4 regions of the Brevibacillus composti genome follow, and region 2 is predicted to be linked to each of the others. Evidence: riboswitches for the same ligand, from Rfam matches in the RefSeq annotation. Region 2 holds a riboswitch; each other region holds the start of a gene.

Region 1 (2,200 bases), 1.7 Mb from region 2:
CAACATGATTATTTTGCTGCTGGTTGATTTTTGATCGCGGCATCCATGATGCTGGTACGCTCTTCTTCGGAAATGCCTGCGAGAATTTCGTTGATTTTCGCCGTAAGCTCGCTGCCTTTCTGAAGGCCTACAGCGATGGCGGTATCATCTTCCGAAGTCGTAAAGCCGTCTGTAAACTCGACCATGGCGAAGTTCGGATTGGCTGCGGATGCGCTGACTGCTTCTGGACGCTCGGAGACATAGCCGTCAATAATGCCGGATTCCAGCGCCACTCTCATCGCCGGGAAGTTGTCCATCGCCGGCTCCTGCACGACCCCTTCAATCTGGTTGATCACGGAGTAGTGGAAGGTGTTCAATTGAGCGGTTACCTTCGCGCCTTTGAAATCCTGGATCGACTTCGCGCCTTCGTATTTGCCGCCTTTTTTCACAACCATCACTAAATTCGATTTATAGTAATTGTCCGAGAAATCGATCGTCTGTTTCCGCTCGGCGGTTGGGGACATCCCCGCGACGATGGCGTCGATCTTGCCGGAAGTCAGCGCCGGCACCAGGCCATCCCACTCCGTTTTCACGATCACCAGTTTTTTGCCGAGACCGTCGGCCAGCTTTTTCGCGATTTCCACATCGTAGCCGCCTGCATATTCGGCGTTGCCGTCGATTTTCACCGCACCGTTGGAATCATCCATTTGCGTCCAGTTAAAAGGCGCATACCCGGCTTCCATGCCTACGCGAAAGACGCCTTCGTCCGAAGATGCCGCCGGTGTGCTGTTGCTGGTCCCGCATCCTGCGACGAAAAGAATGGCCGAGAGACAGAGTGCGAGAAATGGTGAATGTTTTTTCATGTTCGAATACTCCTTTTTCTAGTGTGATTGTTGGCAGGGCTTTTTCCAAATAAAAAACGACCTGAGATAGCCTCAGGTCGCACTATATACATAGTTGCCCAACATACCTCTCTCATCCCCAGTCGAGATAGCACAACTCAATAAATCGGGTCATTTATTGAGACAGTCCTGCAGCTCTTAACTGCAGACCCAGCAAGCAATACGTGAGAATCGTATTACGAGCTTCGGCGACATTTCCTTCTCCTTGGCTTCACCGTCTTCTCCAACTCCACCAAGGACTGTTAAATATCGCACCTCTACCTCACTGTGTTAAGTGAGGTCGTATTCAATTATGCTTTGAGTTTACAATGGTCTGTTTATTTTGTCAACCTGTGTGGGTCGAAAGTGTGAAACCCGCTGGAACTTCAGACGTACATGTAGAAAAAGGGGGCGTGGAGATGGCAGCTGTTTTCGGGATTCTTTTCTACATCTTTTGGTTTGTGATCACGGGGTATATCGCGTTAAAACCGCGGTCTGCCTGGGAGATACTGGGCAAGTGGCAAGCCCGGCGTTACCCTTCCCGGCACTATTTCATGATGATGCGACTGTTTGCAGTTTTTGCTTTTTTCGGACCGCTGATCTGGTTTTTGACGCAGTTGTAATGGTCAGCATCGTATTCCTACTGTCGACGGGCTTCTCCCTTCTCTTTGCCTTCTTAGCCATCATGTCTGGAAATGGGCGATACCTGATTGCGAGCGCGTGCTTGTACTTTCCGCTCGCCTGGTATTTGAACGCTACTCCCCGCTTTGAAGGGGCCTTGCTGCTCTATCTTTTTCATCTATTGATCGCTTATTCTCTCTACCGAGGCCCCAAACTGCTATGGCTGGCTTGGGTCTCTTTTGTGGCTCTTCTCGCCGTTCCTGCTTGGCTGGTGATCTCCGTCTTGTTTCATTGAAGAGGGACACCGTGCACCCGTATTCCATCCCGCCTCATCGCTGCCGCTATCACTGCTTTTGGCGGCAGTCTGCCTTTTCCCCGCTATTTTTGTCATCCCCCTGTCATGCATGGTCTGTCTGGCCGGTCACCGTGTAATGCTGGAGAAGTTCTTGAGACCATGAGCGTATGCGGCTCACCATCTCCTCGGGCTCGATTACTCTCGCTACGGTACCCAGCTGGAAAAAATAACGGGAAACGAATTCGATCTCCGCCCGATCAATGACTGTATCAATAGAACCCTGGCCTTGATCGTTGGTGATGAGATAAGGCTCCAGCCATGGCTGGCTTCGGCATTGACGAAGTCCCTCCTCGGTCAGTTCCACGTATAGCCTGATGGGCGCTTTTGGTTCTTGTTCGGTATGGCTGAGCAACCAATCGTTCAG
Region 2 (2,200 bases):
ATCCGCCGCCGCTACACCCGCCTGCTCAAGGAAAACCAGCCGCTGCCCGATCTGATCGTCATCGACGGCGGCAAGGGCCAGATCAGCGCGGCCATGGATGTGCTGGAAAATGAGCTGGGCCTGTATATTCCCGTCTGCGGGCTGGCCAAGGACGACAAACACAAGACGGCGCAGCTGCTCTATGGAAACCCGCCCGAGCCGGTCGAACTAAAGCGGGACAGCTACGAGTTTTATCTGCTTCAGCGCGTGCAGGATGAGGTACACCGCTTTGCCATCACGTTCCACAGGCAGTCGCGCACCAAGACGCTGCTCACCTCCCAGCTGGACGAGATTCCGGGAATTGGGGAAAAGCGGCGCAAGCTCCTGTTCCAGCATTTTGGCTCGCTCAAAAAGATGAGAGAGGCCACGGTAGAGGATTTCCGGCAGTTGGGCATCGGCGACAAATTGGCCCGGGAGATCATCGCCAAACTCCGAAAGATGGATCTGTAATTCACAGTCCTGAGCCTTTTTAACGAATGATCAAAATACTGTTTGAACAACAGTGGCAAGCGTGATATAATCCCTTTCAAACAGAATACTGTAACCTCACTTCCCCAATGGAGTGAGGTAGAGGCGCGAAAACCATGAGTACCACCCCGAGATCGGGAATCGTTGAAGGGCTGTGGAAAGGGGGATTCGCCGAAGTACAAAGAGAGACCCGCTCTCTTTTGTGCTGGGCCTGTGTTGAACAAATACAGGACTGTCATCTGGCCAATGCCCGATTGCCAGATGGAGAGCTATCTCACGAGTCTGCGTGCATGATTGTCAGGGTGTGTCTTTTTCTGTGTATCTGCACATGGATGACTCGCGTAGTCCAGGGAAGGAGGAACCGATCTTGTCTATACATGAGTAGGCAGCGGCAGGTGTATTCCTCGTCGCTGCCTTTTTTCATTGGAATATGCGCAACCGAAGAGAAAGACCTGTCGATGCAGATGTATATATGGAAAAAGGGAGAGAAGCCGCATGGGTTTGATCGTGCAGAAATATGGAGGTACCTCTGTTGGTACCGTTGAACGCATTTTTCGAGTAGCCGACCGGATTGTTGAAAATAAAGAAGCGGGCCATGACATGGTGATTGTCGTATCCGCCATGGGTAAATCCACAGACGTGCTGGTGGATATGGCAAAGCAAATTTCCCCGTATCCGTCGGAGCGAGAAATGGATATGCTCCTGGCCACAGGGGAACAGGTATCCATCGCCCTACTGTCGATGGCGCTGCATCAAAGAGGCTACGACGCTATCTCGCTGACGGGCTGGCAAGCGGGAGTCGTAACGGAATCGATTCACGGCAGAGCCCGGATCAAAGAGATTCAGACAGAGCGAATCCAGCGCGAACTAGCCCGGGGACGCGTCGTCATCGTGGCAGGTTTTCAGGGAGTCAGTGACGAAGGGGAAATTACCACGCTGGGCCGCGGCGGTTCCGACACCTCCGCAGTGGCGCTCGCAGCGGGCCTGAACGCCGAGAGATGCGAGATTTTTACGGATGTCGCAGGCGTCTTCACAGCCGATCCGCGCGTCGTTCCCGCTGCACAGAAGCTGGACAGCATCTCTTATGACGAAATGCTTGAGCTCGCCAATCTCGGGGCGGGTGTCCTGCACCCCCGCTCGGTCGAAGCGGCGAAAAAATATCAGGTGCGGCTCGTGGTCCGCTCCAGCTTTACCACAGAAGAAGGTACGTATGTAGAGGAGGTTCCCCAGATGGAAACAGGAAGAGTAGTAAGCGGAGTCGCCCATGATGAAGACGTGGCGAAGGTGACGGTCGTGGGCATGCCGGCCCGGGTAGGAACCTTGTCCCGCCTCTTTCACACGCTGGCGGACAATCAGGTGAATGTGGATATTATCATCCAAAGCTCCTACGACGCCGACGTCACCAATATTTCCTTCACCGTGGCAGGCAGCGACCTGCATAAAGCCCTGGATACGCTGGCCGCCAATCAATCCGAACTGGGCTTTGCCAAAGTGGACCATGAAGAAGGCTTGACGAAGGTCTCCATCGTCGGTGCGGGCATGGTGAACAATCCGGGCGTAGCAGCGGAGATGTTCCGCGTCCTGGCCGAGCAGGAGATTACGATCAAAATGGTCTCCACCTCGGACATCAAGGTCTCTTGCGTGATTCCGGCGGCGCTCACCGAATTGGCCGTTCGCAGCCTGCATACGGCCT
Region 3 (2,200 bases), 1.6 Mb from region 2:
AGTTTTGCCAGGCGCCGCGAACCACATTGGCCAGGTTTACCCGGCCGATCAGCTTTTGGCCAGACTCCGCAAAGATTCCAAAGGCGTAGCCGGTGCCGGCTTCCACGTGTTGTTCCGCCTCCTCCAGCTGCCGGACCTGCTCCTGGAGCGTGAAGAAGGAAGCGGACCGGATCGGCTCATACGGCTGCAAAAACGCCTGGTTCTCAAGCCGCAGGGCGAGCAGTTGAGGCGCATCGCTCACCCGCAGCGGACGTAGGGAAAACAACGGCTCATTCATCACAGGATCCCTCCAGTTTCCATCAATCGGATGGATGTATTCCAAATGGATGGATAGTGTAGCATGATTCGTTTGCGGTGAAAAGGGGGAGGCTGTCAAATAGAGGATGCGCAAAAAAGTGCAGGCAAAGGAGATTCCGGTGTTGTCACGGGCGATGGAATCTGATACAGTACAAACAGAAAAAACGAACAAACTGCATATTGCCTTCTAAATAGAGGCGCGCTGCGGATCAGTACTCCTTTTTGCCAACGTCGGGGAAACGGAAAAGGAGGAAAGGCCAAGGCGCCGAAGTTCTGGCGTTTTTCCCTTGGCGTCAGGATTGGGGTGGCTCATGAACAATGATCATCCTGTCATGGGAGCTTTCGTCTCTCATGGAGCGCTATTTACGATTGCTTGTCAGGTATCAAAAAGCAATGAGTATAGCGTCAGCGCTCATTGCTTTTTTTCATTCATTTTTCAACTTGGAGGAGAACTGCTATGAACCAGATGAATGCCCAAGAAATTATTTCGTTTATCCAGAAAAGCGAAAAGAAGACCCCGGTAAAGGTCTACCTCAAAGGGGACGTGGACCATCTTGACTTCGGGCCGAACGCCAAGGCTTTTATCAGCGGCGGCGCGGGGGTCGTCTTCGGAGAGTGGAAGGAAATTCAGCCGGTGCTGGAGCAGCATGCCGACAAAATCGCCGATTACGTCGTGGAGAGCGACCGCCGGAATTCGGCCATTCCGCTGCTCGACACCAAGCAGATTCAGGCGCGGATCGAGCCGGGCGCCATCATTCGCGAGCACGTCAGCATCGGAAACAACGCCGTGATCATGATGGGCGCGACGATCAATATCGGAGCTGTGATCGGCGAAGGCACCATGATCGACATGAACGCGGTCGTAGGCGGCCGCGGAACCATCGGGAAGAATTGCCACATCGGTGCCGGCGCAGTTATCGCCGGCGTAATTGAACCGCCATCCGCCTTGCCTGTTGTGATCGAAGACGATGTCGTCGTCGGCGCCAACGCCGTCGTGCTGGAGGGCATCCGCGTCGGAAAAGGCTCTGTGGTGGCCGCGGGCGCCGTCGTCATCGAGGATGTGCCGCCAAATGTGGTCGTCGCCGGGACGCCTGCCCGCGTAATCAAGCAAATCGACGAGAAGACACGCTCCAAGACGGAGATCAAGCAGGAGTTGCGACAACTCTAAGGGAGAGATGGGCATGGACTGGCGTTTGCTGGATGAACAATATATCGTCTCCACCTATAAACGGCTCCCGATCGCAATCGCGAAGGGAGAAGGCAATTACTTGTACGATACCCATGGAAAAAGGTATCTGGACCTGTTTACGGGGCTGGCCGTCAACGCTCTCGGCCACTCACACCCGAGTATTCTCCGGGCGCTCCGGGAGCAGGGAGAGAGCTTTTTGCACATCTCCAACGTCTTTCTGAACCCTCCGGCCATCCGGTTGGCGCAGCGGCTGATCGAGCAGACGATTCCGGGAAAGGTATTTTTCACCAATTCCGGAGCGGAAGCGACAGAGGCGGCGATCAAGCTGATTCATAAGTGGACGGCAGCCGAAGGCGCTGGACGAGCCGGTATCGTCGTTCTCAAGAACAGCTTTCACGGACGCACGCTGGGAGCTTTGCGCCTAACCCGGCAGCCTCATGTCTATCAGGACTTTCCGCAGCCGGCTTTTCCCGTGTACGAGCTGGATGCGGGCGATCTGGAAGAGCTGCGGAAAGTCTGCGAAGAGCAGAGACCTGCCGCGGTTCTGCTGGAGCCGGTACTTGGCTCGGGCGGTGTCGTGCCTTTGCCTGCCCTGTATTTGCAGGGAATCGGCGAAGTTTGCCAGAGGACCGGCACGCTGTTTGCCATCGATGAGATTCAGACCGGGATGGGGCGGACCGGGAAGCTGTTCGCGTACCAGCATGCAGGAGTAAG
Region 4 (2,200 bases), 390 kb from region 2:
CAATGTCGCCGCTGACCAGATTGGGATTGTCGTACGGAATCAAGAGACCGATGACGAAAATCGCAAAAATATAGAAGAGCAGGATGCGCCAGAAAATCTGCTTGACCGCTTTGGGGATATTCCGCTTCGGATCTTCGCTCTCTCCGGCCGCAATCCCGACCAGCTCGGTCCCCTGGAAGGAGAAGCCGGCGATCATGAAGACGCCGAGGATAGCCATAAAACCGCCGTGAAACGGTGCCTCTCCCTTGGTAAAGTTGGTGAAGCCGACTGCTTCCCCGCCCATGATGCCAAAGATCATCAGGGTGCCCACGACGATAAAAATGATGACGGTGCTTACTTTGATCAGAGAAAACCAGAATTCCGACTCGCCATATCCCTTTACGGATAACATATTGAGGCCAAACATCAAGACGAGAAACAGAGCGCTCCAGAGCATCGAAGGGGTGTCCGGAAACCAGTATTTCATGATCAGCGCACCGGCCGAGAGTTCGACGGCGATCGTAATCGCCCAGTTGTACCAGTAGTTCCAGCCCAGCGCGAAGCCGAGAGACGGGTCGACGAACTTGGCCGCGTACGTGCTGAAGGAACCGGAGACAGGCATGAAGGCCGCCATCTCGCCGAGGCTCGTCATCAGGAAGTAGACCATCAAGCTGATGGCGATATATGCCGCCAGAGCGCCGCCCGGACCCGCGGAATGGATCGAGCCGCCGCTGGCGAGAAAAAGCCCGGTGCCAATCGATCCGCCGATCGCGATCATCGTCAGGTGGCGGGCTTTTAATCCGCGTTGCAGTTGATTCGAAGAAGACATAACGCACATGCACGACCTTTCTGTTTTTTTGGGAAGGACGGCTGGAAATAAAAAATACCACCATAGCCAAAACGGCATAAGGGCGGTATGCTCCAATCCCCACCAAGCCTTCACGGAAGATAGCACAACACGTCTGCCAGGCGGGCAAACGTGACAGTTCTGTCCCTTTCGGGTACAGCCCCAGCCTGTGCGGCAGAGAACACACAGCAGGCTTCGGCGGCTTTTCCCTCCTCGTGGAGTCATTGATCTTCTCTGAATCTCGTCCCGAATCATATAAAAGCCGCGACCTCTATCCTCATCGTGCAAGATGAGGATATTGATTATGAAATTATGTTACGGTTCAAGTATATGAGTTTTCCGATAGAAATCAAGTGTGAGTTTGTGCCAGCCCGGTTGGCGGCACCCCCCCTCCCGTAACAGATGTTTCAAAACCGACTATCCTCACCGGTCTTTCTTCATGGTAGAATAGTACCATTATTAGGAATCATGATAAATATGCCAGCAATGGTTCGAATGAACCATAGCGAGAGTCGAGCGCTCGTATAGACAGGGAACATAGAAAAGCAACGAGAGATTGTTTCAGGACGAAGACTGAAGCAGAACGTGACGAGAGGAAAGAGGTGGACCCATGGAGAGAAGGAGTACCTGGCGCCTGCTGATGCTGTGCTTGGCCGTGATCATCTGTCTGACAGGCTTTTTGAATCAAGGGACAAGCCATGCGGCGATGGCCGCGGGAACGCCGGTGGACCGCGCAAACGACCCGCTGAATGGCGACTGGTCCAAGCCGTATGCGGTGAAATACGATACGGACGAGGCGGACCTGATGGTGCGGGTCGGGGATATCGACAATTTTGGCAAAGGATGGCCGGAAAATTACGATCCGTTTTCGGGAAAAAGCACGGCTGCGCCCTACCCCGTCATCCAGAGAGAGCCGGATGATCCCCGGGGGACGGACCAGTTGATGGTGATCAGTTCTTTCCTCTATCCCGCCTTCTCGTCGGGGCTGTCCGAAGCCGAGAGGGACAAGATCGCCGATGGCTATACCCGTTCGAATGCGTACAGAAAGAACGCCAATCCCGTCGTGCCGGTAACCGTCACTTTCGACACGAAGAACACGCCAATCAAAGGGGCGATTCTCCAGCTCTTTATCAACGACTACCAGCCGCAGAAATTTCCCGGCCGGGTGAAGTATACGGCAGAGCTGAACGGCGTCCGTGCGCCTTTTCTGGAAAAGATCATCAACTCTCTGAATCAGCATGGACCGATCGGAAAGCTGATCAGCGTGCAAATTCCGGATGAATATCTCCCCTTGCTGCAGGACGGCAGCCTCACGATATCGCTGGATGACCGATCGACGAAAAACCCCTATGGAGACGGGGGTGCGATCGATTT

Evidence for each region. Region 2 has a riboswitch for lysine ahead of JD108_RS16015 (aspartate kinase). Riboswitches for the same ligand answer to the same signal wherever they lie in the genome.
Region 1: linked by a shared signal. The riboswitch ahead of JD108_RS07755 (transporter substrate-binding domain-containing protein) and the one ahead of JD108_RS16015 (aspartate kinase) in region 2 are both predicted to bind lysine.
Region 3: linked by a shared signal. The riboswitch ahead of dapD (2,3,4,5-tetrahydropyridine-2,6-dicarboxylate N-acetyltransferase) and the one ahead of JD108_RS16015 (aspartate kinase) in region 2 are both predicted to bind lysine.
Region 4: linked by a shared signal. The riboswitch ahead of JD108_RS17830 (amino acid permease) and the one ahead of JD108_RS16015 (aspartate kinase) in region 2 are both predicted to bind lysine.

The regions. Positions count from the first base shown of each region.
Region 1 is NZ_CP066308.1:1,481,923-1,484,122, reverse strand. It holds gene JD108_RS07755 (transporter substrate-binding domain-containing protein) at 9-842, opposite strand; lysine riboswitch at 963-1,149, opposite strand; gene JD108_RS07750 (hypothetical protein) at 1,280-1,483, shown strand; gene JD108_RS07745 (hypothetical protein) at 1,483-1,776, shown strand; gene JD108_RS07740 (helix-turn-helix transcriptional regulator) at 1,880-2,200, opposite strand, start outside.
Region 2 is NZ_CP066308.1:3,160,832-3,163,031, reverse strand. It holds gene uvrC (excinuclease ABC subunit UvrC) at 1-489, shown strand, start outside; lysine riboswitch at 600-787, shown strand; gene JD108_RS16015 (aspartate kinase) at 1,003-2,200, shown strand, end outside.
Region 3 is NZ_CP066308.1:1,557,406-1,559,605, forward strand. It holds gene JD108_RS08175 (GNAT family N-acetyltransferase) at 1-277, opposite strand, end outside; lysine riboswitch at 482-667, shown strand; gene dapD (2,3,4,5-tetrahydropyridine-2,6-dicarboxylate N-acetyltransferase) at 755-1,465, shown strand; gene JD108_RS08185 (aspartate aminotransferase family protein) at 1,479-2,200, shown strand, end outside.
Region 4 is NZ_CP066308.1:3,546,850-3,549,049, reverse strand. It holds gene JD108_RS17830 (amino acid permease) at 1-817, opposite strand, end outside; lysine riboswitch at 921-1,108, opposite strand; gene JD108_RS17825 (cadherin-like beta sandwich domain-containing protein) at 1,437-2,200, shown strand, end outside.